One region of the Brevibacterium ammoniilyticum genome, then DNA from elsewhere that is predicted to be linked to it. Evidence: predicted binding sites of a transcription regulator. Region 1 holds the regulator's gene; each other region holds the start of a gene.

What was found. The regulator LexA, encoded in region 1, represses DNA repair genes until DNA is damaged. The targets are predictions, from matches to a motif close to TCGAACANNTGTTCGA.
Region 2: AAHA49_RS00755 (Rv2578c family radical SAM protein) is a predicted target of LexA. The motif match lies at 6,064-6,079, and genes of this name have one in related genera.
Region 3: AAHA49_RS00700 (HNH endonuclease signature motif containing protein) is a predicted target of LexA. The motif match lies at 2,073-2,088, and genes of this name have one in related genera.

Annotation. Positions count from the first base shown of each region.
Region 1 covers NZ_BAABNP010000004.1:29,331-37,390, reverse strand. The annotation lists gene AAHA49_RS05815 (ATP-dependent DNA helicase) at 1-1,431, shown strand, start outside; gene AAHA49_RS05810 (hypothetical protein) at 1,921-2,169, shown strand; gene lexA (transcriptional repressor LexA) at 2,520-3,275, opposite strand; gene AAHA49_RS05800 (LysM peptidoglycan-binding domain-containing protein) at 3,530-3,841, shown strand; gene AAHA49_RS05795 (histidinol-phosphate transaminase) at 3,851-4,984, shown strand; gene hisB (imidazoleglycerol-phosphate dehydratase HisB) at 5,117-5,713, shown strand; gene AAHA49_RS05785 (hypothetical protein) at 5,710-6,312, shown strand; gene hisH (imidazole glycerol phosphate synthase subunit HisH) at 6,309-6,926, shown strand; gene priA (bifunctional 1-(5-phosphoribosyl)-5-((5-phosphoribosylamino)methylideneamino)imidazole-4-carboxamide isomerase/phosphoribosylanthranilate isomerase PriA) at 7,028-7,756, shown strand; gene AAHA49_RS05770 (SseB family protein) at 7,762-8,060, shown strand, end outside.
Region 2 covers NZ_BAABNP010000001.1:160,833-168,892, reverse strand. The annotation lists gene AAHA49_RS00780 (MFS transporter) at 1-240, opposite strand, end outside; gene AAHA49_RS00775 (DUF885 domain-containing protein) at 408-2,087, shown strand; gene AAHA49_RS00770 (GntR family transcriptional regulator) at 2,307-3,119, shown strand; partial or broken gene AAHA49_RS00765 (aspartate/glutamate racemase family protein) at 3,419-4,141, opposite strand; gene AAHA49_RS00760 (NCS1 family nucleobase:cation symporter-1) at 4,188-5,765, opposite strand; gene AAHA49_RS00755 (Rv2578c family radical SAM protein) at 6,088-7,110, shown strand; gene AAHA49_RS00750 (DsbA family oxidoreductase) at 7,281-8,000, shown strand.
Region 3 covers NZ_BAABNP010000001.1:146,723-154,782, forward strand. The annotation lists gene AAHA49_RS00690 (SDR family NAD(P)-dependent oxidoreductase) at 1-200, shown strand, start outside; gene AAHA49_RS00695 (SLC13 family permease) at 233-1,612, opposite strand; gene AAHA49_RS00700 (HNH endonuclease signature motif containing protein) at 2,288-4,651, shown strand; gene AAHA49_RS00705 (hydrolase) at 4,772-5,638, opposite strand; gene AAHA49_RS00710 (alpha/beta fold hydrolase) at 5,971-6,849, opposite strand; gene AAHA49_RS00715 (ABC transporter permease) at 7,204-8,060, opposite strand, start outside.

The DNA.
Region 1 (8,060 bases):
GTCAACGCCTTCGACTGCCTCGGCTCGAACTGTCCGCTCTTCACAGAATGCTTCGCCGAGCAGGCCCGCAATGCCGCCGCCGAGGCGGACATCGTCGTGACCAATCATGCGCTGCTCGCGATCGACGCGTTCGGGGAGAACTCCGTGCTGCCCGAACACGACGTCATCATCATCGACGAGGCGCACGAGCTCAAGGACCGGGTCACCAGCGCCCTGTCGGGCCAGATCAACACGGGCATGCTCTCGGCCGCGACCTCCGCGGTGCGCAAGCACACCACCGTCGAGGACGGGGTCGTCGCTCTGCTCGACACCGCCTCGGCGGCCTTCGAACGCGCCGTCTCAGGCACGACCGAAGGGCTCATGCTCTCGCTGAGCGAACCCCTGGGGCTGGCGCTCACGCAGATCCGCGACTCCGCCCGCCAGATCATCAACGACATCGGGGGTCGCAGCGAGGACGCTGACGCCGGACGGCAGATGGCGAAGGCCCGGTGCCAGGAGATCTTCGAACTCGCCGAACGCTTCTGCGACCCCGGCAAGAACGACGTCATCTGGCTCAGCCGGTCGACGTTCCGGGAGAGGGAGACGGTCAACCTCGTCGTCGCCCCGCTCAGCGTGGCCGGCACCATGCGGCACGGCATCTTCGAGGAGTCGACGGTCGTGGCGACATCGGCGACCCTGTCCTTGGGCGGGAACTTCGATGCCGTGGCCGCCTCGCTCGGACTCGTCGGACCTGATGCGCCGAGGTGGGACGGCCTCGACGTCGGCTCGCCGTTCGACTACGGCAAGCAGGGCATCGTCTACGTCGCCGCGCACCTGCCGAAACCCGGTCGCAGCGGACTGAGCGAGGAGGCGCTGGCCGAACTCGAAGCGCTCGTCACCGCATCCAAGGGCGGTGCGCTGGGACTCTTCTCCTCGCGGGCGGCCGCGAATGCCGCGGCCGAGCACCTGCGCGACGCGGTCGACCTGCCGATCCTGCTCCAGGGCGATGACGGTCTGCCGTCGTTGGTCTCCCGGTTCGCCGCCGATGACGAGGCGTGCCTGTTCGGGACGATGTCGCTGTGGCAGGGCGTCGACGTGCCCGGTCGGACGAACCGACTCGTCATCATCGACCGGATTCCCTTCCCCCGGCCCGACGACCCGCTCATGCAGGCTCGTGCCCGGGATGCCGATCGGCGTGGGGTCAACGGATTCATGGCGGTGAGCGCGACTCATGCCGCGCTCCGTCTCGCCCAAGGTGCCGGGCGCCTCATCCGCTCGACCGGGGACAAAGGCGTCGTCGCGGTGCTCGACTCTCGGCTGCGCTCGGCCCGGTACGCCGGCTACCTCGTCAACTCGATGCCACGGATGTGGCCGACGACGGACTCGGCGCTCGTGCGCACGGCCCTGGGACGCCTGGCCGCGACGAAGGACGACGACTCCGCGAAGGGCTGACGGCGCGTCCGCGAGGCGACGGTGCGTCTGTGTGACGGCGGTGCGTCGGCAAGCGCGGTGAGGCGGGCCGGACTCTGCGCGGTATCCTGCACGTCCTACGTCCAGGTCGACTTCGCACGCATAGCCCTGTTTCGCACGCGCAGCGACATTTCCTAGGCCTGGCTCCGTATAGCGTCGCTCCAACGAGATGAACCACCCGTGCACAGGTGGTTTATCGAGCTAAGCGTGATGGTGAGAACCGCGCTCGAAAATGAGTGCACGCTGTGACGCTGATAGTCCCCAAGCTGTGTAGCTGAGGCCCTCGCGTATTGTCCGCGAACTGCGCACCAGGGGTGGTCGCGATTTAGAGCACTCGTGTTGCCGAGCCCCTTGCGTTGTCGGGCCCCTTGCGTTGTCGGGGCATTCGCGCTCACGGGGGACCACCTCGGCGAGGTGATGGTGCGTCGATAAGGATCGGGTGTTCCCGGGCGCGATGGTAGAGTCCGCGTCATGGCCGGGATCTCGCGCAGGAAGAAGTACGGTCTGGTGTGCCTGCTCATCGGCGTCGTCTGCCTGGTGTCCGGTGGGATCGGGTTCCTGGTGGGAGCAAAAGCCGAGGACATCTGGCCGCCCGCACTGCTGATCGTCGGCGGGCTTGCCGCGCTGTTGAGCCTCGGAGCGCTCTTCGACAACGGAGATTCTGCAGGGGGCGCGCACACGACGACCTCGTCGATGAACGACATCACGCGCAATCTCTGACGTCGTCGCTGCCACTGGTCCTTGGTGACCCTCGTCGTGAGCGCCGCAACCGCAAACCACCCCTGTAACCGCATCTCCACCAGGCAGCCGCAATTCATACGTCTGGCTCCGCACAACGTCGGTGCAACGCGATAAACCACCTGTGCACAGGTGGTGTGTGGAGCTGAAGGTGGTTGAAGGGCTGGGCGGCCTCCGTGAGGGATAAGCCTCGCTCGTCGCAAGCCGCGCTCGTCACAAGCCAGCTCACGCGCCGCGGAAACGCCGAATGCCCCCGACCACCATCGGTCGGGGGCATTCGTGCTCACGGCAGGCCACCTCGGCGAGGATCTGCGCACCCTCGCCGATGTACCTCAGAGGCGGCGGATGACGGCGACGACGAGGCCCATGATCTGGGCATAGGTGCCGTCGATCGGGTCGTAGTCCTTGTTCTGCGGCAGCAGCCACTGGCGCCCGGCCTTGCGCTTGAGCGTCTTCACCGTCGCCTCGCCGTCGAGGAGGGCCGCGACGATCTGACCGTTGTCCGCAGTGTGCTGCTTGCGCACGACGACCCAGTCGTCGTGGCAGATCGCGGCTTCGATCATCGAGTCGCCGACGACTTTGAGCAGGAACATCTCACCCGAGCCGACGACCTGCGTGGGCAGGGAGAAGACGTCGTCGATCTCCTGCTCGGCGAGGATCGGCCCGCCGGCGGCGATGCGCCCGACGACGGGGACCTGGACGGTGTTGTTCGCCAGCTCCTCGTACTTCGCGCGCTCGGCCTCCTCCTCTTCGAACGGGTTGACGACCTCGATCGCACGCGGACGCTTGGGGTCGCGGCGGACGTAGCCGAGCCGTTCGAGCTGGGAGAGCTGATGCGCCACGCTTGAGAGCGACGCGAGCCCGGCCGCCTCACCGATCTCACGCATGCTCGGCGGATAGCCGTTGGTCACCACGGCGCGCTCGATCGTCTCGAGCACGAGCCGCTGCCTGGGGGAGAGCCGGAAGTCCCCGGCCCCGGTCGGACCGTCAGGAATTTCGACCTCGTCCTCGTCGTTGCGGGCCGCGGCGATCTCGCTGGCAACATCCTCGTTGCGCGGCCGTCCTCTGCCTCGTTTGCTCTGCACCATTGCTCTCTCCCCTTCGTTCTAATCCCGCCGTTTCCCACCGGTCGAACCGCCTCGAGAGATCTCGTGTCAGTGCCGCCTGGGATGGTTGTTCGAGACCGATCAACAACGCTGGTTCTCGTTCATTGTCTCATAAATGTTCGAGATGGACTGGACATATGTTCGAATGGCATGTTGAATAGAACAGACGTTCTACCCATTGCGGGTGGAATCGTACGAAGAAAGAGGTAAATGCAATGTCTGCGAAGACTTCCCCCATGCATCTGACCACCCGTGGCCGCCGCGCCGTCCGCCTGCTCCGCACCGCACTGTGCGCGCTGGCCATCATCGGAGGCACGCTCTTCTTCTCCGCTCAGACGTTCACCGCCGAGGCGGTCGCCGGGGACGAGGTCGTCGGCGTCGCCGCGGACGCCGTCGTCGTCGGCGAGGGAGAGTCGCTGTGGACCGTGGCCTCGAACCTCGGACTCGACCGGGACACCCGCGATGTCGTCGCCGACATCGTCGAGCTCAACCACCTGTCCTCGCCCGTCGTCCACCCCGGCCAGAGCCTCGACGTTCCCCAGCGCTAAAATCGGTGTGTGGGAAACATCGAGTCTCTGCCAGTGCGTGCCGATCTCGTCGGACGGGAGCCCTACGGCGCTCCTCACCTCGACGTTCCGGTGCAGCTCAACGTCAATGAGAACGCCTATCCGATCCCGGACGTCGTCGTCGCGGCGATGCGGGAGGCCGTCGACACGCATCTGTCCGGACTCAACCGCTACCCGGACCGGGAGTTCACCGCGCTCCGCGAGCACCTCGTCGGCTACCTCGACGGCGTCAACGAACGCGCCGGCACCCCTGTCGATCTGCGCCCGGAGATGATCTGGGCGGCCAATGGCTCGAATGAGGTCCTCTCCCACATCGTCCAGGCCTTCGGCGGTCCCGGGCGCACCGCGCTCGGCTTCACGCCCAGCTACTCGATGCACCCGCTCATCACCACCGGCACCGGTGCCGAATGGGTCCATGCCGACCGTGACGATGATTTCGGTCTCACCGCCGAGGCGGTCGCCGCCGAAGTCGCCCGTGTCGACCCGGACATCGTCTTCCTCTGCACCCCGAACAACCCCACCGGCACCTCGCTCGGCCTCGACGTCATCGAAGCCGCCTACGACAACTGCTCGGGCATCGTCATCGTCGACGAGGCGTACGCCGAATTCTCCCGCCCCGCACTGCCCTCGGCGATGACCCTGCTCGAGGGCCGCCCCCGTCTCGTCGTCTCCCGGACGATGAGCAAGGCGTTCGCGTGCGCGGGTCTGCGCCTCGGCTATGCGATCGCCGCCCCCGAACTCATCGACACCCTCCGCCTCGTGCGCCTGCCCTACCATCTCTCCGACGTCACGCAGGTCCTCGCGTGCACCGCACTCGACCACGCGGACCTCCTGCTCGGCAACGTCGACCGGCTCATCGACTCTCGCAACGCCATCGCCGCACGCCTGGCCGAAATCGGCTTCACCGTGCACCCGAGCGATTCGAACTTCGTCCTCTTCGGCAACATCGCGAACCCGGCCGAACTGTGGCAGAAACTGCTCGACCGAGGCATCCTCATCCGCGACATCGGCATCGCCCATCATGCCCGTGTCAACGCCGGCACCGAGGCTGAGACGACTGCGTTCCTCACAGCGATCAGCGATATCGTCGACACCGATCCCAGCATCCTGCTCACGTCGAACTGAGACCGCGCTCATTCAATTGAGACGGCTCCCGGCGAACTGAGTCGTCTGAGGTCGCCCTGGTCATCACCCGGGCCGCGACCCTGGGACAATGGAGAGGGCACCACCCGCGCTGCACACGAAGAAAGGCTCACTATGAGGCAGGCCCAGCTGGAGAGGTCGACATCCGAATCGACCGTGTCCGTCGCGCTCGATCTCGACGGCACCGGGAAGTCCGACATCTCGACGACCGTGCCGTTCTTCGACCATATGCTCACGGCGCTCGCGAAGCACTCCCTCATCGACTTGGACGTCTCCTCCTCCGGCGACACCCACATCGACGTCCACCACACCGTCGAGGACACCTCGATCGTCATCGGTCAGGCCATCGCCGAGGCACTCGGCGACAAAGCCGGCATCCGCCGGTACGGTGCCGCCTTCGTCCCGCTCGACGAGTCCCTGGCCCGGTGCGTCGTCGACATCTCCGGTCGGCCCTACTTCGTCCACGCAGGCGAACCCGAAGGCCAGCAGTACCACCTCATCGGCGGGCACTTCACCGGGTCGATGACCTCGCACGCCCTGGAATCGATCGCCTTCCACGCGGGACTGACCGTCCACCTCGACCTCATCCGCGGCCGCGACCCGCACCACATCGTCGAAGCGCAGTTCAAAGCCTTCGCCCGCGCCCTGCGCGAAGCCGTCGAACCCGACGGCCGCACCACCGCCGTGCCGAGCACCAAGGGAGTCCTGTGAGCACCACCGTCGTCGTCACCCCGTTCGGGATCCCCGACCAGCTCGCCGCCGCCTGCGTGCTCTCGAACATCACCGGCACGATCGTCCCGATCGGTGAGTTCACCGGCATCGTCCTCGAGGATACGGGAGTTCAAGCCGGCAACGAGGCGGCTGCGGCCATCTCGAAGCTCGCCGGCAAGCACGAAGTCCTCCTGCTCGTGCGCAGCGATGAGCAGATCGACGCCGGCCACTACCGCAACGGCGCCCGCGAATCCGATGTGCCCGCGGGACTGGCCCTGCGCAACCTGCCCGACGTCGTCGAACAGCTGCTGCTCGAACTCACGACCGCTGACCGGGTCGAGGGCAGCATCCCCACCTCGTCGATGTCGAAGCTCCAGGCCAGCGCCGCGACGATGACCCCGGGCCGGGCGGCCTTGGCCAGGACCGCGCTGCTGTGGATCATCGTCGCCGTCCTCGCCGGTCTCGTCCTCGCCTTCGGCGTCACCGTCGGCCTCGGCGGCAACGCCATGGCGTGGGCGGTTGCGGTCTTCGGCGGTGTCGTCCTCGGATTCTCCCTCTGGCGCATCTCCCGGGTGCTCTCGGGAGGGCGGTCGCAGTGACGACGATCGCCGTACTCGACTACGGAGCCGGCAATGTCCGTTCCGCTGTGCGTGCCGCGCAGGCCGCCGGCGCCGAGGTGACGCTGACGGCCGATCATGCCGTCATCGACGCAGCCGACGGACTCCTCGTCCCCGGAGTCGGCGCGTACTCCGCCGTCATGGCCGGACTCGAGGCCGTCGACGCCGTCGACCTCATCCGCGCCCGCCACGAAGCGGGCCGTCCGCTGCTCGGCATCTGCGTCGGATTGCAGGTCTTCTTCGCCGAAGGCCGTGAGCACGGTGTCGAGACGACCGGGATCGGGCTGTGGCCCGGTGAGGTCACCGCCCTCGATGCCCCTGTCGTGCCCCATATGGGCTGGTCGGACATCGCCGCCGCCGAAGGCTCGTCGATGTTCAGAGGCATCGAGGACGAGAAGTTCTACTTCGTCCACTCCTACGCTGCGACCGAGCACCCTGCCGGCACCCTCGTCACGACCGCCCATCACGGCTCCGACTTCGTCGCCGCCGTCGAGGACGGCACGACGTGGGCGGCGCAGTTCCATCCGGAGAAGTCCGCGCAGGCCGGTGCCTCACTGCTGCGCAACTGGATCGCCTCGTTCCCCGAGAGACCATAGGCTCCGCCAGACCCCGAGCACTCACCCCTCAGGCCCTCACACTCCCGTCGACCACCCGACCGACTGCGTTGCGGGCAGACCGCAACCGAAGAAAGGCCACCATGACCGACAAGCTCGTCCTCCTTCCCGCCGTCGACGTCGCCGACGGCAAGGCCGTCCGCCTCGTCCAGGGTGAAGCCGGCACCGAAACCGACTACGGTTCGCCCATCGACGCCGCCCACGACTTCGAGGCCCGCGGCGCGGAATGGATCCACCTCGTCGACCTCGACGCCGCGTTCGGCCGCGGCTCGAACTCGGACCTGCTCAACCAGGTCGTCAAGGCCGTCGACATCAAGGTCGAACTCTCCGGAGGCATCCGCGACACCGAAAGCCTCGAACGCGCCCTGGACACGGGCGCCGAACGCGTCAACATCGGCACCGCGGCCCTGGAGAACCCGGAGTGGACGGCGGAGATGATCGCCCGCTTCGGCAACCAGGTCGCCATCGGACTCGATGTGCGCGGTCAGACGCTCTCGGCCCGCGGCTGGACCAAGGACGGGGGAGACCTCTACGAAGTCCTCGCTGCCCTCGAAACCGCCGGCTGCGCGCGCTACGTCGTCACCGACGTCCGCAAGGACGGCACCCTGCAGGGACCGAACGTCGACCTCCTCGAGTCCCTGACGACCCGCACGGACAAGCCGATCACCGCCTCGGGCGGCGTCTCGAGCCTCGATGACCTGCGTGCGCTGCGCGCCCTCGTGCCCGCAGGCGTCGACTCCGCGATCGTCGGCAAGGCGCTCTACGCCGGGAAGTTCACCCTCGAAGAAGCCCTCGACGTCGCAGGACGCTGAGCACCATGTCCACCGACTCCGCCGGCCAGCCCTGGGAGGGCCGCAACCTCGCCCCCAACCCGTTCTCCGGTGACACCGGAGAGGCCGACGCCGCTCTGCTGACCGCCCTCGAAGCCGTCGCGGCGACACCGCTGGAACCGAGCGCCCACGAAGGCGTCGTGGCTGCCCTGGCCGGTGCCCGCCTCTACGCGCCGATCGTGCCGATCGCCGTCGACCACGGGGTCGGCGAGAACGGCCTCATGGTCGACAACTCCTCCGACATGGCCATGGTCCGACTCCGGGCCGAGGACGGCCGCGAATGCAC
Region 2 (8,060 bases), on a different contig from region 1:
GATGACGAGCAGCTTCCGGCGGCCGATGAAGTCGAGGTACTTGCCGGTGAGCACGCGGGCGACGACGGCGCCGACGATGAAGCTCGAGGACGCGAAGCCCGCGGCGGCCTGACCGGCGGAGAAGCGGGCGATCGCGTAGCCGGCCATCGAGGTCATGAGCAGGTAGAAGACCATGGACATCGCGAGGTTGAGGCAGATCCCGACGATGAAGTCCTTCGTCCACAGCTGTGCTCGTGCCACGCGTCCTCTTCCCTCTGCTCAGAGCGGCCCGCCGAGCGGCGAGCCTTACCAGGGTATAGCTTCAGGGAATTCTCAGGCAGGGGTGTCCGTCGCTCAGCCGTGTGCCTCTCCTCATAGGCTGTCGCCCTGGTCACGGGGTGTGTCTCAGCTCATATAGGCTGATGGTCATGACTGAGAAGAGAACCCCGTCGGCCGTCGATGCCGTCGCCGAAGAGTACGTTGATGCCTCCCTCGCCCTCTCCCCGTCCCTCGCCCTGTTCCTCGGGCTCGAGGGTGCGAAGGGCTTCGACGACTACTCCCCCGCCGGGCTCGCGAAACGCCATGAGCTGACCATGGAGACCCTGCGCAGACTCGACGAGGTCGAAGCGGATGCCGACCTCGACGACGTCGACCGGGTCACGCTCGACGCGATGCGCGACCGCCTCGGCGTGGACCGGGACTACTACGAGGCCGGTTTCGACCATGCGAACCTCAACGTCATCGAATCCCCGCTGCAGAACATCCGCGACACCTTCGACCTGCTGCCCACCGCCACCGCGGCCGACTGGGAGTCCATCGATGTGACACTGGCCGCCGTGCCCGCCTCGATCGCCGGTTACCAGGAGTCACTGCGCCTGGCCAGGGACCGCGGTCAGGTCGCCGCCCGGATCCAGATCGAGAAGGTCATCGAGCAGGCCCGCGATCTCGCCGGGGAGGACTCGACGTTCCTCCGGCTCATCGCCGGTGCCGATGAGGTCGCCGAGGTGAGCCCGGTGCTGCGTGCGGATCTGTCGACCCACGCCGAGGCGGTCCGCACGGCGTTCGCGGGACTCGCCGACTTCCTCGGCGCCGAACTCCTCCCCAACGCCCCGGAGAACGAAGCGTGCGGACGGGAGGCGTACGCCCTCCATTCGCGGAACTTCCTCGGCGCGGAGATCGACTTCGACGAGACGTACCGGTGGGGCCTCGAGGAGCTCGCTCGCATCGATGCCGAACAGCGGCGGGTCGCCGAGGAGATCATGCCCGGCGTCGACCTCTTCGCGGTCATGAAGGCCCTCGATGAGGACCCGAAGCTCACGCTCAAGGGCAAGGACGCGCTGCGCGAGTGGATGCAGGGGGTTGCCGACGAGGCGATCGCCGAACTCGGAAAGTCGCACTTCGACATCCCCGAACCCGTGCGCACGATCGAATGCATGATCGCCCCGTCGGCGACCGGCGGCATCTACTACACCCCACCCACCGACGACTTCTCCCGGCCCGGCCGCATGTGGTGGTCGGTGCCCGAGGGAGTCACCGAGTTCGCGACGTGGCAGGAGAAGACGACCGTCTACCATGAGGGCGTTCCCGGCCATCACCTCCAGGTCGGTCAGGCGACGTACGTCTCCGACACCCTCAACCGGTGGCGCCGGCTGATGTGCTGGGTCTCCGGCCACGGCGAAGGCTGGGCACTGTATGCGGAGAAGCTCATGGCCGAACTCGGCTACATGGACGACCCCGCCGACTACCTCGGCATGCTCGACTCGCAGCGTCTGCGTGCGGCACGAGTCGTCCTCGACATCGGCTTCCACCTGGGCCTCGAAGCCCCTGAGAGCCTCGGCGGCGGCATCTGGGACCGGGAGAAGGCCTGGCAGTTCCTCACCGACAACGTCGCGATGGACCGCAGCTTCCTCGCCTTCGAACTCGACCGGTACCTCGGCTGGCCCGGCCAGGCGCCGAGCTACAAGATCGGCCAGCGGCTGTGGGAGCAGTTCCGCGACGAGGCGAAGGCCGAAGCCGGTGACGACTTCGACCTCAAGGCCTTCCACACGAAGGCGCTGGGGATCGGGTCGGTCGGTCTCGACACCTTGGGGCGTGCGATCAAGCGCTGAGCCCGGGATGCGCCGAGGTGGTCCGCCGTGCGATCAGCAGTGCGGTCAGCAGTGCGGTGGGCTGCCTCGGCGCGCCTGGCGGGGCGCTTCGGCGGGCCTGGCGGGGTGCCTCGGTGGGCGCGGACGCCCGCTCTGGCGCGCCTGGCGTGGCGCTTCGGCGGGCGCGGCTGTCCGCTTCGGAGGGCGCAGTCGGGCGGCGCGGAGTGAGAGAATGGCGAAGTGAAGAACAACGACAGCCCGCGGTCGGAGACGGTGAGGGTCACGGAGACCCTGCGGGACGAGATCATCGACGGCGAGCGAGCTCCCGGCAGCCGTCTCGTCGAACGCAATCTCGCCTCCGAGCTCGGCGTGAGCCGGGTGCCGGTGCGCGAAGCCCTCAAACAGCTCGCCTCGGAAGGACTCGTCACGCACAGGCCGAACACGTGGGCGACGGTGCGGGAGTTCTCCCCCAGCGATGTCGCCGACCTGGGCGAGGTGCGCCAGGCCTTCGACCTCCTCGCCTTCGAACTCGCCGCCCAACGCCACACGCGTGAGGGTCTGGCCGCGCTCGAGGCGACGCTCGAGGCGGGCCGGCGGCAGGCGGAGGCCGGTGACGCCGTCGGCGCCCATCGGAGTGCCGCGGACTTCCATGCGCAGGTCACCGAGCTCTCAGGCAATCGTCTCCTCGTCGAGGTCGGCGAGCTCCTCGATTCGCGGATGCGCTGGCAGCTGAGCCAGCACGACGAGCTCGATGTCGTCGCCACCGAACATGCCGAGCTCTTCGACGCGATCGCCCACCGCGACGTCGACCGGGTGCGCGAACTCGCCGCCCACCATCTCGGCACGAGCAGGCAGCAGCATGAGAAGCACCGCGAGCGACTCGCGTATGAAACCCGCGCCGACGACGACAAAGCCGCTGGCGACGACACGGCTGAGGACATCAGGGCAGATGAAACGGCCGCTGGCGTCAGGGCAGATGACACGGCAGACGACGTCGGGGCAGACGGCACGGCCGCAGGCGACGACCGCTCGGCTCAGCCCCCGATCATCTGACCAGCCTCGGCTCGGCCGACACCCCCTCAGCCCGCGCCGGCGGCCCCGGAACGACGGGCGTCGGCGACGGCCCCGGACCCACCGACCGCCTCGGCGAGGCGCCCTCCGGACCCACGGGCCGCCTCGTCGAGGTCCCTTCCGGACCCACCGGCCGCCTCGTCGAGGTCCCTTCCGGACCCACCGGCCGCCTCAGCGAAGTCCCCTCCGGACCCACTCGCCGCCTCGGCGAGGCGCCCTCCGGACCCACCGCCCGCCTCGGCGAGGTCCCCTCCGGACCCCTGGACTGCCTCGGAACCACCGGCCCCACCGAACGGCCACCCGCTCAGACGCTTCGGCCGGGCCGGAGCATACGTGCGCACCTTCGACGTCGTGAGCCCGAGTCCGACGAGGGACTCGGCGAGCCGCACGGCGGCGGCGACACCGTCGACGACGGGGACCGCGCAGCGCTGCACGATAGTCTCCGTGAGGTCGGCCATTCCCCCGCACCCGAGCACGATGACTTCGGCACGGTCGGAGGCGACCGCCTCGGCGGCCTGATCCGCGATCGCCTCGACCGCACGTTCGGGGTGCGCTTCGAGGTCGAGGACGGCCATCCCGGAGGCCCGCACCGAGACGCAGTGCCGGTCGAACCCGGACAGCAGCAGGCGGTCCTCGATGAGGGGGACGGTGCGGTCGAGCGTGGTGACGACGGAGAACCGGTGGCCGAGGAACATCGCCAGCCCGGCCCCCGCCTCGGTGATGTCGATGACGGGGACGTCGAGGAGCTCCTGGAGACCCTCCCGTCCGTGCTCCCCGTATCCGGCCTGGATGACCGCATCGAACTCGTCGTCGTAGTTGAGCACGACGTCCATGACGCCGAGGGCGGCGAGGTAGCTCTCGACGTTGCCCTCGCACGATTCCGCGCCGAAGGTCGGGGTCAGCCCGATGATCTCCGTGCCCGCCGAGGCGGCCTGCCGGGCCGCGCGGGCGATGCCCTCGGTCATGGCCGGGGTGGTGTTGACGTTGACGACGAGGATGCGCATGGTGTGACTCCGGTCTGGTGCTGGGAGAGCTGCGGACTCCGCAGGCTCAGTGGGCGGTGGGCACGGCGATCTCCTCGCCGTCGACCTCGCGGAAGGTGAAGTCGCGGCGGGCGATGACGAAGTAGATGAGTGCCGCGATCCCCGCACCGAGGAACCACGAGAACTGGGAGACCGAGGCGAACGCGGGGACGAGGGCGAGGATGAGCGAGAGGAGGGCGGCGGGCACGAACGCGCCGATCGCCCGCCAGTTGACTCCGTGGTGGTAGAAGTACTCGCCGTCGCCTGCTTCGGTGTAGAGCTGCGGGACGTTGACCTTCGTCTTCCGCACCACCCAGTAGTCGACCATGATGACGCCGAAGAGCGGTCCGAGCAGGGCGCCGAGACCGCCGAGGAAGTAGACGATGACCACGGGTGAGTCGTAGAGGTTCCACGGCAGGATCGCGAAGCCGATGATCGCGGAGATGATCGCTGCCTTGCGGAAGTTCAGGTGTCGCGGGAAGAGGTTCGTCAGCGCATACGTGGGGGCGACGAAGTTCGCCATGAGGTTGACGGCGATCGTGAGCACGAGGAGGGAGAGCGAGGCGAGGGCGAGCAGGATCGGGCTGCCGATCTCCTGCACGATGTCGGCCGGGGAGCTGATGACGGTGCCGTCGATCGTGTACTGCGCACCGGCGAGCGAGATGACGACGAGCCCGAAGACGAGCATGTTGATGGGGATGCCCCAGAAGTTGCCGACGACGATCGACCCCCGTTTCTTCGCCGACCGGGTGAAGTCGGAGAAGTTGAGGACGAAGGTGCCGTAGATCGCGACCCACAGGGCACCCCCGCCGAGGATGTTCGTCCACATCTCCCACCCGGTGAGCGGGTCGTCGATCGAGAAGGAGATGCGGAAGTCGACGCGCACGAGCATCCAGATCGCCAGGGCGAGGAAGGTGGCGAGGATGATCGGTCCGGCGATCGCCTCGTACTTCCGGATCATCTCCATGCCGTAGCTGACGATGATCACCTGGACGATCCACAGGACGGTGAAGGAGAACCAGCCGAGGCCGCTGAGGCCGAGGAACTCGACATCGGCCCACGACTGCAGGCCGGGGACGAGGGTGAGGAGGAGGACGTTGAGCACGTTCGCGGCCAGATACGTCTGGATGCCGAACCAGGCGATCGCGACGATTCCGCGCACCGAGGCCGCCAGCTGCGCGCCGTGGATGCCGAAGGCGATCCGGCACATCACCGGGTAGGGCACGCCGGTCTTGTGGCCCATGAAACCGGAGAGGGTGAGGAGGACGAAGAGCAGTCCGGCTCCGACGAGGAGGGCGAGAAGGATCTGCCACGCGCCGAGCCCGAGCGCGAAGAGACCGAGGGCGAACCCGTAGTTGCCGAGCGAGTGTACGTCGTTGGCCCAGAGCGAGAACACGCTGTACGCCGTCCAGCTGCGGCCCTCCTTCCGGCTCGGGGCGAGGTCGGCATTGTAGAAGCGCGGACTGATCCGGTGGGCGGCGAGCTGTTCGGGTCCCGGCCCCAGGCGTGCAGGAGCGGTGTCGGTCGGCGAGGTGCCGGTCGACGGGGTTGCGGGCACGGGCCGTGGTTCGGGCACGGACTGATCGGAGGTCACGGTGTTCGCCATGGGAGCTCTCATATCCGACAGGCACACCGCTGGAATACCAAAACTCGATCCGCCACGGCGTGAGGCTGACTGCTGACGGCGCCAGCGTAACCTGGCTCACATTGCTTCCACAATGGGGAACCCTCCTTCCGACGCGCAACGACAAGGCCTTCACTGCGTTCATAGTGGCCCGGTCGACCACTCCGACCTGGAACGACTTCGCCGACTGAGCCCACAGACCTGCCGATAATTTGGAATACCATTTGCTCACTATGTGAACTCCGGCCGCCGATTCCGCCCGCGAACCCTTGACCCCGACTCGAACACGTGTTCGAATGAAGGGGTGAGATGGGAAGCGCAGGAGCAGGCAGAGCAGGTGGCCGGACTCTTCGGAGTCACGGGCCTCGTCCGCAGCGTCCGGACTCCCGAGTTCGCCGGGATGACGTTCCACGAGGTGCTCGCGAAGTCGGCGCTCAACCGGATTCCGAAGAACTCCGCGATGCCCTTCGACTGGACGATCAATCCCTACCGCGGCTGCTCGCATGCGTGCGTGTACTGCTTCGCCCGCAGCACGCACCGCTACCTCGACCTCGACACGGGAGCCGACTTCGATCAGCAGGTCATCGTCAAGGTCAACACTCCCGAAGTCCTCGCCGCCGAGGTGGCCAAGCGCACCTGGTCGCATGGGCTCGTCGCGCTGGGCACCAACACCGACGCGTACCAGCGGGCGGAGGGACGCTACAGCCTCATGCCCGGAATCATCACCGCATTGGCCGAGCATGCCACCCCGTTCTCGATCCTCACGAAGGGCACTCTGCTGCGCCGGGACCTTCCGCTTCTCGCCCGGGCCAAGGAGGACGTCCACGTCGAGCTGAGCATGTCGATCGCCGTCCACGACGACGACCTCCAGCAGTCGCTCGAACCGGGCACCCCGACGACGGCGGCCCGACTGGCCACGGTGCGCGCCGCGGCCGACCTCGGGTTCCGCGTCTCGGTCTTCATCATGCCCGTCATGCCCAAGCTCACCGATTCCCGCGAGCATCTCGACTCGGCTCTGCGGGCGATCAGGGACGCCGGGGCGAGCCGGGTCGCCTACGGTGCCCTCCACCTGCGCCCGGGCGCCAGGGAGTGGTTCTTCGCGTGGCTCGAACGCGAACGCCCCGAGCTCCTCCCCCGCTACCGGCGCATGTACTCACGCTCGGCCTACGCTTCGAAGGAGTATCGGACGTGGCTCAAGGCGCGCATTGATCCGCTCATCGACGCCTACGGTCTGCGTGGATCGGCCGACGACGACTACCGGGCGACGAAGTGGAAGCGGACCGAGGCGGTCGGTGAGCTCGCCAACCCTCAGGGCGCACTCTTCTGAGTCGGACGGCTACGCAGACGGTCGCCCGGACCGGCACAGTCGCCCAGACCAACACAACTTTCCGCACCGCCCCAGTCGCCCCGACCGCCTCGGCGACGCCACGTCTGTGACCGTCGTCGCCTCCGGGCACCGAGGGGAATAACCTCCACGACCAGGTAGTTGAAAGTGTCATGAAAATCGAGATCTGGTCGGACATCGCATGTCCGTGGTGCTATATCGGCAAACGTCGCTTCGAGACCGCCCTCGCAGGCTTCGAGTATAAGGACGATGTGGAGGTCGAATGGCGCAGCTTCCAGCTCGATCCCACCCTCCCCGACCACGTCGAGGAGTCCGAAGCCGACTACCTCAGCCGCTCGAAGGGCATCCCCGCCGACCAGGTGCGCCAGATGTTCGCCCAGGTCGGAGCCCAGGCTGCCGCCGAGGGTCTCAACTACGACTTCGACAGCGTCAAGGTCGCCAACAGCTTCACCGCCCACCGCTTCCTCCACCTCGCGAAGTCTCGCGGCGTCATGGCCGAGGCCGAGGAGGCCCTCATGTCCGGGCACTTCGAGACCGGTCGTGACATCGGCAGCATCGACTACCTCGCCGAGGTGGGAGCGCGGTTGGGCATCGACCCCGACGAGACCCGTCGCGTCCTCGAATCCGAGGAGTACACCGACGCCGTCGAGGCCGATGTCGCCCAGGCCCGGATGCTCGGCGCGAACGGCGTTCCCTTCTTCGTCATCGACCGCAGGTACGGGATCTCCGGCGCCCAGCCGGCCGCCGCGTTCTCCCAGGCCCTCGAGACCGCATGGGCCGAATCGCAGAAGGTCACCGTGCTCGCCGATCCGACGAATGCCTCGACCGACTATCCCGAGGGTGCCGTATGCGGTCCTGACGGCTGTGCGTGAGACCACCTCGGCGACGATCGCCGTCGTCGCAGACGAGCATCCGAATCCGCAACACTGAGC
Region 3 (8,060 bases), on a different contig from region 1:
ATCCGGACGCTGTGGGTCAGCAGGTCGTCGAGGCGATGGCCGCGGGTCAGTTCCTCATCGTCACGCACAAGGACTTTCTGCCGATCGTGCGCGCCGTGAACGAAGAGATGGAATCGGCATTCGTGGACTTCGACGGTCGTCACGGGTCCGATCCGGCCGCCGCGATGCTGGTCCAGGGACAGAAGCCGGTGTCGACCTGAAGGCGCAGGGCCGTGCGCGGCTCATCCGATGCTCATCCGCCCATCCAGGTGGGTACGGCGGCGATGAGCCACGCAAGTCCTGGGCCGATGAGGCACATGAGGCCCGCGTACGCGATCATCTGCCGGTAGTAGCCGTCGCGGATCGAAGGGTCGACGTTGGCGAGCAGCATCGCCCCGTTCGTTGAGAACGGGCTGATGTCGACGATCGTCGAGGCGATCGCCAAGGCTGCGACGAATCCGCCGACGGCGATGTCGCCGGATTCGAGCAGCGGCACCGCGAGCGCGATGACGACGCCGATGATCGCCAGCGAGGACGCGAGTGCGGAGACGAGCCCGGCGAGGTAGAAGAGCAGGAGGGCCGCCAGCAGAGGGATCCCGATCGCGGAGATGCCGGCTGAGACCCACTCGACCGTGCCCGCGGACTGGAGCACTCCGATGTAAGTGAGCACGCCGCAGATGAGGATGACGACCGGCCACGCCACCTTCGTCATCGCCGCCTTGCCGGCGGTGGGATTGATCGCGGTGAGCACGATGGAGATCGTGATCGTCACGAGCCCGACGTCCCACCCGAAGATGAGGACCGAGAGCGCCATCGCGATGAGTCCGAGGAGCGTGGGCACCTGACGTGGGGCAAGGCGCACGGGCGGATGCTTCGCCGTGTGCTCTGTGCTCGCCGAGGCGGTCGCCGGGCCGACGTGTACGGCTGCCTCGGGATCAGCTCCTGTCTCGCCCGACGCGAACCCCGACCCAGCCTCGGGGGAGGCATCCGGGGAATCCGGGCGAGGGGCGACGAGGTGGTCGTCCGCCTCGGCGCGCAGACCCGGTCGCTTGTGGAGGACGGCGTAGACGACGAGGGCGAAGACGAAGTTGAAGACGAAGGGGGCGACGAAGAGCGTGAGCGGGGCAGGAGTGAGACCGTTCTTCGTCAGGTAGTCGTTGATGAAGATGCCGTAGACACTGATCGGGGAGAACGCACCGGCGAGTGCGCCGTGGACGACGAGGAGGCCGACCATGAACTGGTTGATCCGCTCGCGCCGGGCGAAACTCAGCGCCAGGGGAGCGACGATCGCTACGGCGAAGAGCGCCCCGAGGGCGATGAGGATCGCGGTGAGGAGGAAGAAGATCCACGGCATGAGCGCCGTCCGGCCGCCCACGAGGCGCACGCACCAGTGGACGATGACTTCGATGACGCCGTTGTTCTGTGCGAAGCCGAACAGGTAGGTGAGGCCGACGAGAGTGAGGAAGAGGTCGACGGGGAAGCCGGCGAGGAACTCCTCGGGCGCCTGGCCGAGGACGAGCCCGCCGACGCCGGCTGCGGCGACGAAGCCGAGCAGGCCCATGTTGATGTCGCGCCACGTGCCGATGACGAACATCAGTCCGAGGACGATCACGCAGATGAGTTCGATACTCATTGTCACTCCTCCATCACTCCCAGTGCCGGGGTCGTTTCGTACGCCCGGGTCGCCCGGCGGGCCGGGGTCGCGCGGCATTCAGCATGCCGGGGCCGCGCTCAGTGGGCCAGGCTGCGTGCAGCGGGCCAGGCGGCGCTCAGCGGGCCGGGGCCGCGCGACATGCAGGGGCGCAGACGGTCCCGCCGATCTCGGTCGGCACTCTTCGCACGTTAGCCGACCATCTCACGCCTCGAAGTCGGAATCTTGCATTGTGGCCGGCCGGGAAGTTGTTGAGCACCCGCAAGCTGGTCTTGAGCCTTGTCCGGACCCCTGTGGAAGCTGACATCTGCGAGGCACGCAATGTGCGAGCACCGGAGTCTAAATGTGTTCGGGACAATCTCGTGTCAGTGCCGACTGCAACAATGGGAAGCACATAGCAGAAGAAGAGATCAGCGAAGTCGAAAATTTATAGAAGAATTTTTCAAATAGGTATTCACATATCAAGTTCGAATACATTACCATTGATGTACTAGGAAATCAGATTCTCTGATTCGCTTCCACGACACTGACGTCGAAGGCAGGTGAGGCACCGTGAAGGACGCACCGAACGTGAACGAGCAGCGCACCGCTCGTCCCGGTCCGGACGCTGCTCACCGGAGTGCCGTACCGACTGCTGTCGGCAGCTCTCGACACACTGTGCGCATCGGATCGAGCGTCGCCGGACTCTCCGAGATCGCCGCGGAATCCGACCAGGTGCAGCTCAGAGTCCTCGAAGCGACGGCCGGAATCGTCCTCGAACGGGCCGTTCGCTTCTTCGGTGCGCCGTTGCCTGCCGGGGACGCTCCTTATCGAGTGGAATCCATCTCCGCCGCCGTCAAGAGGTGCACTGCCGGTGACGAGGCCGATTCCTCCTCAACCGGCACCGAGGCCCCTCATGAGACCGGCGGCACTGAGACGGCTAAAGCGTCGAGCACGACCACGACCTGCCCTCATTCCTCTGCTGCACAGCTCGGACCACGCGCGGGAGCGTCGACGGATCTCGTCCACGTGCCGCGAACCTCGACCGTGCTCGCCGTCTACGACTCAGACTTCTCTGCGCGAGTGACACACTGTCTGTGTCCTTCGGTCGCCGCTGACGAAACGGTGCCGGACGCGGAGAAGCAACCGGACGAGACGCAGGAACCCCTGGTCGAATTTCCCGAGTTCCGGCTGGGCACCGACATGTCGGCCTGGATCAGCGACAACGTCCCCGCCGAGGACATTGCGGAGACGGCGACGATCCTCGGGATGTCGATCGCCAAGGCCTACCGCCACCTCGGCGTTGCCCTGACGATCATTCATGGGCTTCCTCGCTTTGCCGATCGGGTCCGAGCAGGCGATTTCACCATAGCCCACGTCACCGTCGTCGCCGATCTCTGCCGCTCGGTCGCCTTCCGATACCTCCCGGAGATCGACGAGCACCTCGCCGCACGACGTGCCGATGTCACCAGCGACAAGCTGCGCATCTCACTGCGGAAGCGCATCAACGTTCTCGAGCCGCCCGAGGACCGATCGAAGACTGCTGCCGAACGGCGCCGTGTCGATCTCCACACGTTCAAGAACGGCGGCGCGGTAATGACGCTGACCGGTCCAGCAGACGAACTCCATGCATGCTTCCGTCGCGTCGAGGCGATGGCTCGCGCTGTTCGATCGCGCCGCGGCGCCGGATTCGACCTGCCTCCCGGTGTCGAGATCGTCGACGATCGTGCGATGGACAACCTCATGTACGACATCATCACGCGGCCGCAGCCCAAACTGGCTCTCAAAGTCCGAACGATCAACCCGGTGACCGGTCTCCAGACTGTTCGCGAAGAACCGCTCCTCGACGCCGACGGCAATCTGCTCTTCGACATCGACGCCGAAGGCTCGATTGTGATGGACTCCGGTGAGGTCATCAAACCCACAGCAGGCGACGGCAGGGCCGGAGTCTCAGGTGCGGCCGCAGGTGCCGGCGTGAACGCGCAGCGTCCGCCGGCCTCGGGGAGTGCATTCTCCGCCTTCGGTCTCAACGAACCGGTGATCATCGACAGCATGGTCGTCATCGCGATGCCCGCCCACCAATGGTGGCTGGCGATGCAGGCAGGCGTCGTCGTCACCGTACCGTTCCTCTCGCTCTTCGGAGACTCGAAGCTTCCGGGAATCCTCCCCGACGGATCCCCGATTCCGGCAGAGACTGCCCGACGAATCGCCGGCCGATGCTCGACGGTGACGAGGATCCTCACCGAACCGGCCACCGGCACACCGATCGACGCCAAAGCGACCACCTATCGGATACCGAACAATGTGCGCAAGACCCTCATCGCACAATGGGCGATGTGCACGGTCCCTGGGTGTCCACGCAAGGCTGTGACCTCGGAGATCGATCACGTCGATCCGTTCTTCCACCTCAAACCGCTCGCAGGCGGACTCACCAGATTCGGCAACCTCCACCCGCTGTGCAAACGGCATCATGCGCTCAAAACCGCGGGGCGCCTCCGCGCTCGAATGCGCGAATCAGGCGTCGTCGAGTACGAGTTCAAACATGGGGTGACCACCAAGTCCCGTGCTCCCGATCAGCCGATCGATGTTGCCCACGCGTTCGAGTTCGCAGAACTGTGCGGTCTCAGTCCGGGCGAGGTGCCGATACCCGATCACCTCATCCCGCCACCGAAAGACGATGTCGAATTCCCTCCCGATGAAGAGGAGATCCGGCGTCGGGAGGAAGAGGAGACGCGCGCCGCCGCCGAGGCGGAACGCATCCGACGCATCGAGGTGAAATACCAGCGCAGTCAGGAAGCTCGACGCCGAAAGCGGCTTGCCGATCTTCTCGACTGGAAGAACGTCGCCCAGCAGCCATGCCTGCCCGTCGGCTCCGACCCTGTGACCATGAAACGGCTGATGCCGGCGAGGCAGGCGGATCCATGGGAGTCGGCGCGACGACGTGAGGAAGCCGGCGACACCTGGACCGAGCCGCTCGATGCCTTCTGGAGCAAACCGGTCCAGTGGTACCACGACTACACCGACGATCCTCCGCCGTTCTGAGCAGTAGGCATTCCCGATCGCTGTTCTCCGCCCGAAGTTGAGTTGGGCACGGACCGGGGTTCCCGCATTGACCACCGGTCCCAGTGCCGAGCGATGGTCAGGCACTCATTCCTCAGTCGATCAGGTGAGGTCGTCGAATTCTCCCGAGACCCAGCGGGCGTAACGGTCAGCAGAGCTCTGCACCGCCTCGGCGGCTCCCGAATCGATCATCCTCCCGAAGTTGCCGTACATCCGATCGAAGTCGAGGTCGGCCACCGAGGCGGCGATCCGCCTGACGACGGGACCGGACAACGGCAGATAGTTGGGGAAGCTGCGCATGAATGTCACCCATCCCGAACGTGCGACCGGACCGATCGAATCGCCGCTGAACATGACCCCGCGTTCGTCCCGGCCCGGCCACGTCGCGACCGCGCTGCCGCGGAAGTGACCGCCGACGCGGCGCAGGACGGTGCTCGGCAGAGGGGCGACCTCATCGTCGTAGAACTTGATGGCCGGTCCAGCTCTCTGCACCCAGTCGGCGTCTGCCGCGCAGACGAAGACCGGAGCATCGTCGAACGCAGCACTCCACTCCAATTGCATGCCGAACATGTGCGGATGGCTCGGAGCGATCGCGGCGATCCCGCCGAGAGCCCGAATCGCCGCAACGACTTCGGTATCGATGTACTGCGGAACGTCGAAGAGCAGATTGCCGACCTCCGTCTGCGCGAGATAACACGTCTGTCCGATGCCCACGTGCGGTTCGACGTGCAGACCGAAGAGACCCGGTTCGCGTTCGTCGACGACGATCCGATGACCTTCGTTCTCGAGCTCGGAGCGCCTCACCCATTCCTGCCCGGTCTTCGGCATCCACTGCCGCTCGTCCGCGCAGATCGGGCAGACCGGCGGGGGAGAATCGACCGTCTCCACACCGCAGTTGCGGCAGATCGTGACATCGCCGAGGCGGTCCGGGGTGTCGGTCGATACTCGTTCGTCGGGTGATTGCGTCATCGTTGAGCCTCCTCGTCCGAGCCTATGGCCTCTGCGTGCGATGACGATGTTTCCGAAGTGAGTTTCTCGAAGAGATTCGACCACCGTCGGCAAAGAGACTCGCCTCGTCAATCGCTGAGGGGTGGGCGCAGTCCGGTCCTGTCGGAGAGGTGACAGCCGTCCGGCTGCAACAGGCAGGCAACTGCAGCCCCGTCACGAGAGACGGGCGACCGCAGTCCGGCTGGATCAGGTCGGCGACCGCGCTCCGGTCACGAGAGACGGACGACCGCAGTCCAGCTGGATCAGGCCGGCGACCGCGCTCCGGTCACGAAAAGCGAGCGAACGCCGTCCGGTCACGAGAGACGGGCGACCGCAACCCTCATCCATTCCGGCAGAGCATCGAGGACAGCCACGTGACCCGAATCGATGAGGAGATGGGCATCGGCACCGGGAAGCAGCCGCTGCAATCGGGCGGCGTGGTGAGACGGGATGATGCGATCGTCCTCCGCCTGGAACAGGGAGACCCGGGCCGTGATCCGGTCGAGGTCGAATCCCCACGGTGCGACGAAGGCGAGGTCGTCGTCGATCTCTCCCATATCGCTTCCGAGCGCGAAAGCAGCTTGCGCGTCTTCGCCGATGCCTGCCCAACGACCGTCGAGAGCGGCCCGGTCGGCGGCAGTGAAGCTCTCCGGATCGAATTCCGCGCTCGATTGGTGCTCTTCACGGGCTTCCCGCCCTTCTGCAGCAGGGCGAAGCCCGCCGCCGTTGCCTGCCATGCCCGCAAACCACTCCACCGATCCGTCATACGGGGCTGGACAACCGAAGACCCCCACCTCGCGAACACGGTCGGGCAGCAGAGAAGCGAATGCCAGGGCATGCGGTCCGCCGCCCGAATATCCGACGGTGAGGATTTGGTGCGGCGTTGCTTCGTCGCGAAGATCCAATTCCTCGAGAACTTCGACAACCTCGGCCGCGGCATCGGCGACCGAACGGCCAAGGTGACGGTCGGTGCTTGCGAATCCGGGGCGAGTGACCGCGATGAGGCGGACTCCGAGCTCCTCGGCCAGTTGGGCGATCACCGCCGGGTGTCTGCCCGTGTGCGGCGTGCCGTAGTGCATGACCATTGTAGGCGCCGTCTTCACCGCCGAACCCGCAGTTCGGACGATCACCGACCGTCCGCTGCGCAGGCGGACACGGTCGTCATCCGTTCGGTGAATGTCGTCGTCCGTCATCGGAGTCTCCTCGGCGGTTGGGCTGGATCAGATCGGCGGCGCGTGTGCGGCGAACTCCCTCGAGGCTAAGCCACTGCCGCACGCCACCGTGAGCATGACGAGTCGGAATCTTGGCAGTCGTGCCCGCGCCGCCGGTGCCCGCAGCGCGTGTCCCGTTCACGTCCGCATCGCCCGCGCACGCAACGCGTGCCCCGCCCGTCCGCGTCGCCCGTCCACAAAGCGCGTGCCCCGCCTACACACGCAACGCGTGGCCTATCCACGCCCGCGCCCCAGCAGAAGCTGGTGGAGTGAAGGCGCGCTGATCGCCGTGGTTCGGTGGTGACTGGACCGCTGCCGGCGCCGGGCACCCGGCCCTCAGTGCCGACCGGCCGGGGCCTTCCGCTTCTTCGCTAACGCGATGAGATGACCGAGGAGGATGAGCGCAATCCCGGCGACGAACCACCCGATGAGCACCCACCACGACGTCGCCATCGGCGCATCGGGGAAGTACGACAGGTCGCGCAGGAGCGTTCCCGCGGCACCCGGCACGAAGAACTGGCCGATCTCGCCCCACGCGCCGGCGAGGAACTCCTTGGGCTGAGTGAGCGACGAGATCGGATTGCCGATGAACATCGTGAGCACCGCGCCCACTGCAATCCCGCCCGGCCCGATGAGCGAGACGAACCCGTTGATGATCGCCGACGTCGACGCGACGGCCAGCCCCGCGGCCAGAGCGTTGAGCCAGAAGTCACCCTGGAGGATGCCGAACCACGCCTGCAGGATGAGCGCGAGAGCCACGCCGCCGATGACGCCGTAGGCGATCACGGCGACCGCACGCATCCGCCGAGACCTCACGAGCATGCTCGTGAGCACACCGCCGACGATCCCGCCGATCGTCAACGGCAGACCCGCAATCGCCAATCCGGCGCCCGTCGAATCGCCCTCCGAGAGCGGAACGACATCGGTGACCGTGACCTGAGGAACCTCCATCGCCGAGGCGTCCGGAACCTCTTCCGCCCCAGCGCCGTTCTGCCCCGGCTGGCCATTCTGCCCCGGCTGGCCGCCGGCTCCCGCAGCTCGCGCCCCGGGATTCTCCGCCGCTTCGGCCGCAGCCTCGAGGGCTGCCTGCATCTTCTCCATCCCCTCCTGCATTCCGGAGATCGCCTGGCCGTCGATCGCCTCCTGCATCTGCGTGCCGATGCCGCGCAGCTGCTGGGCGACAGCCGGTGAAG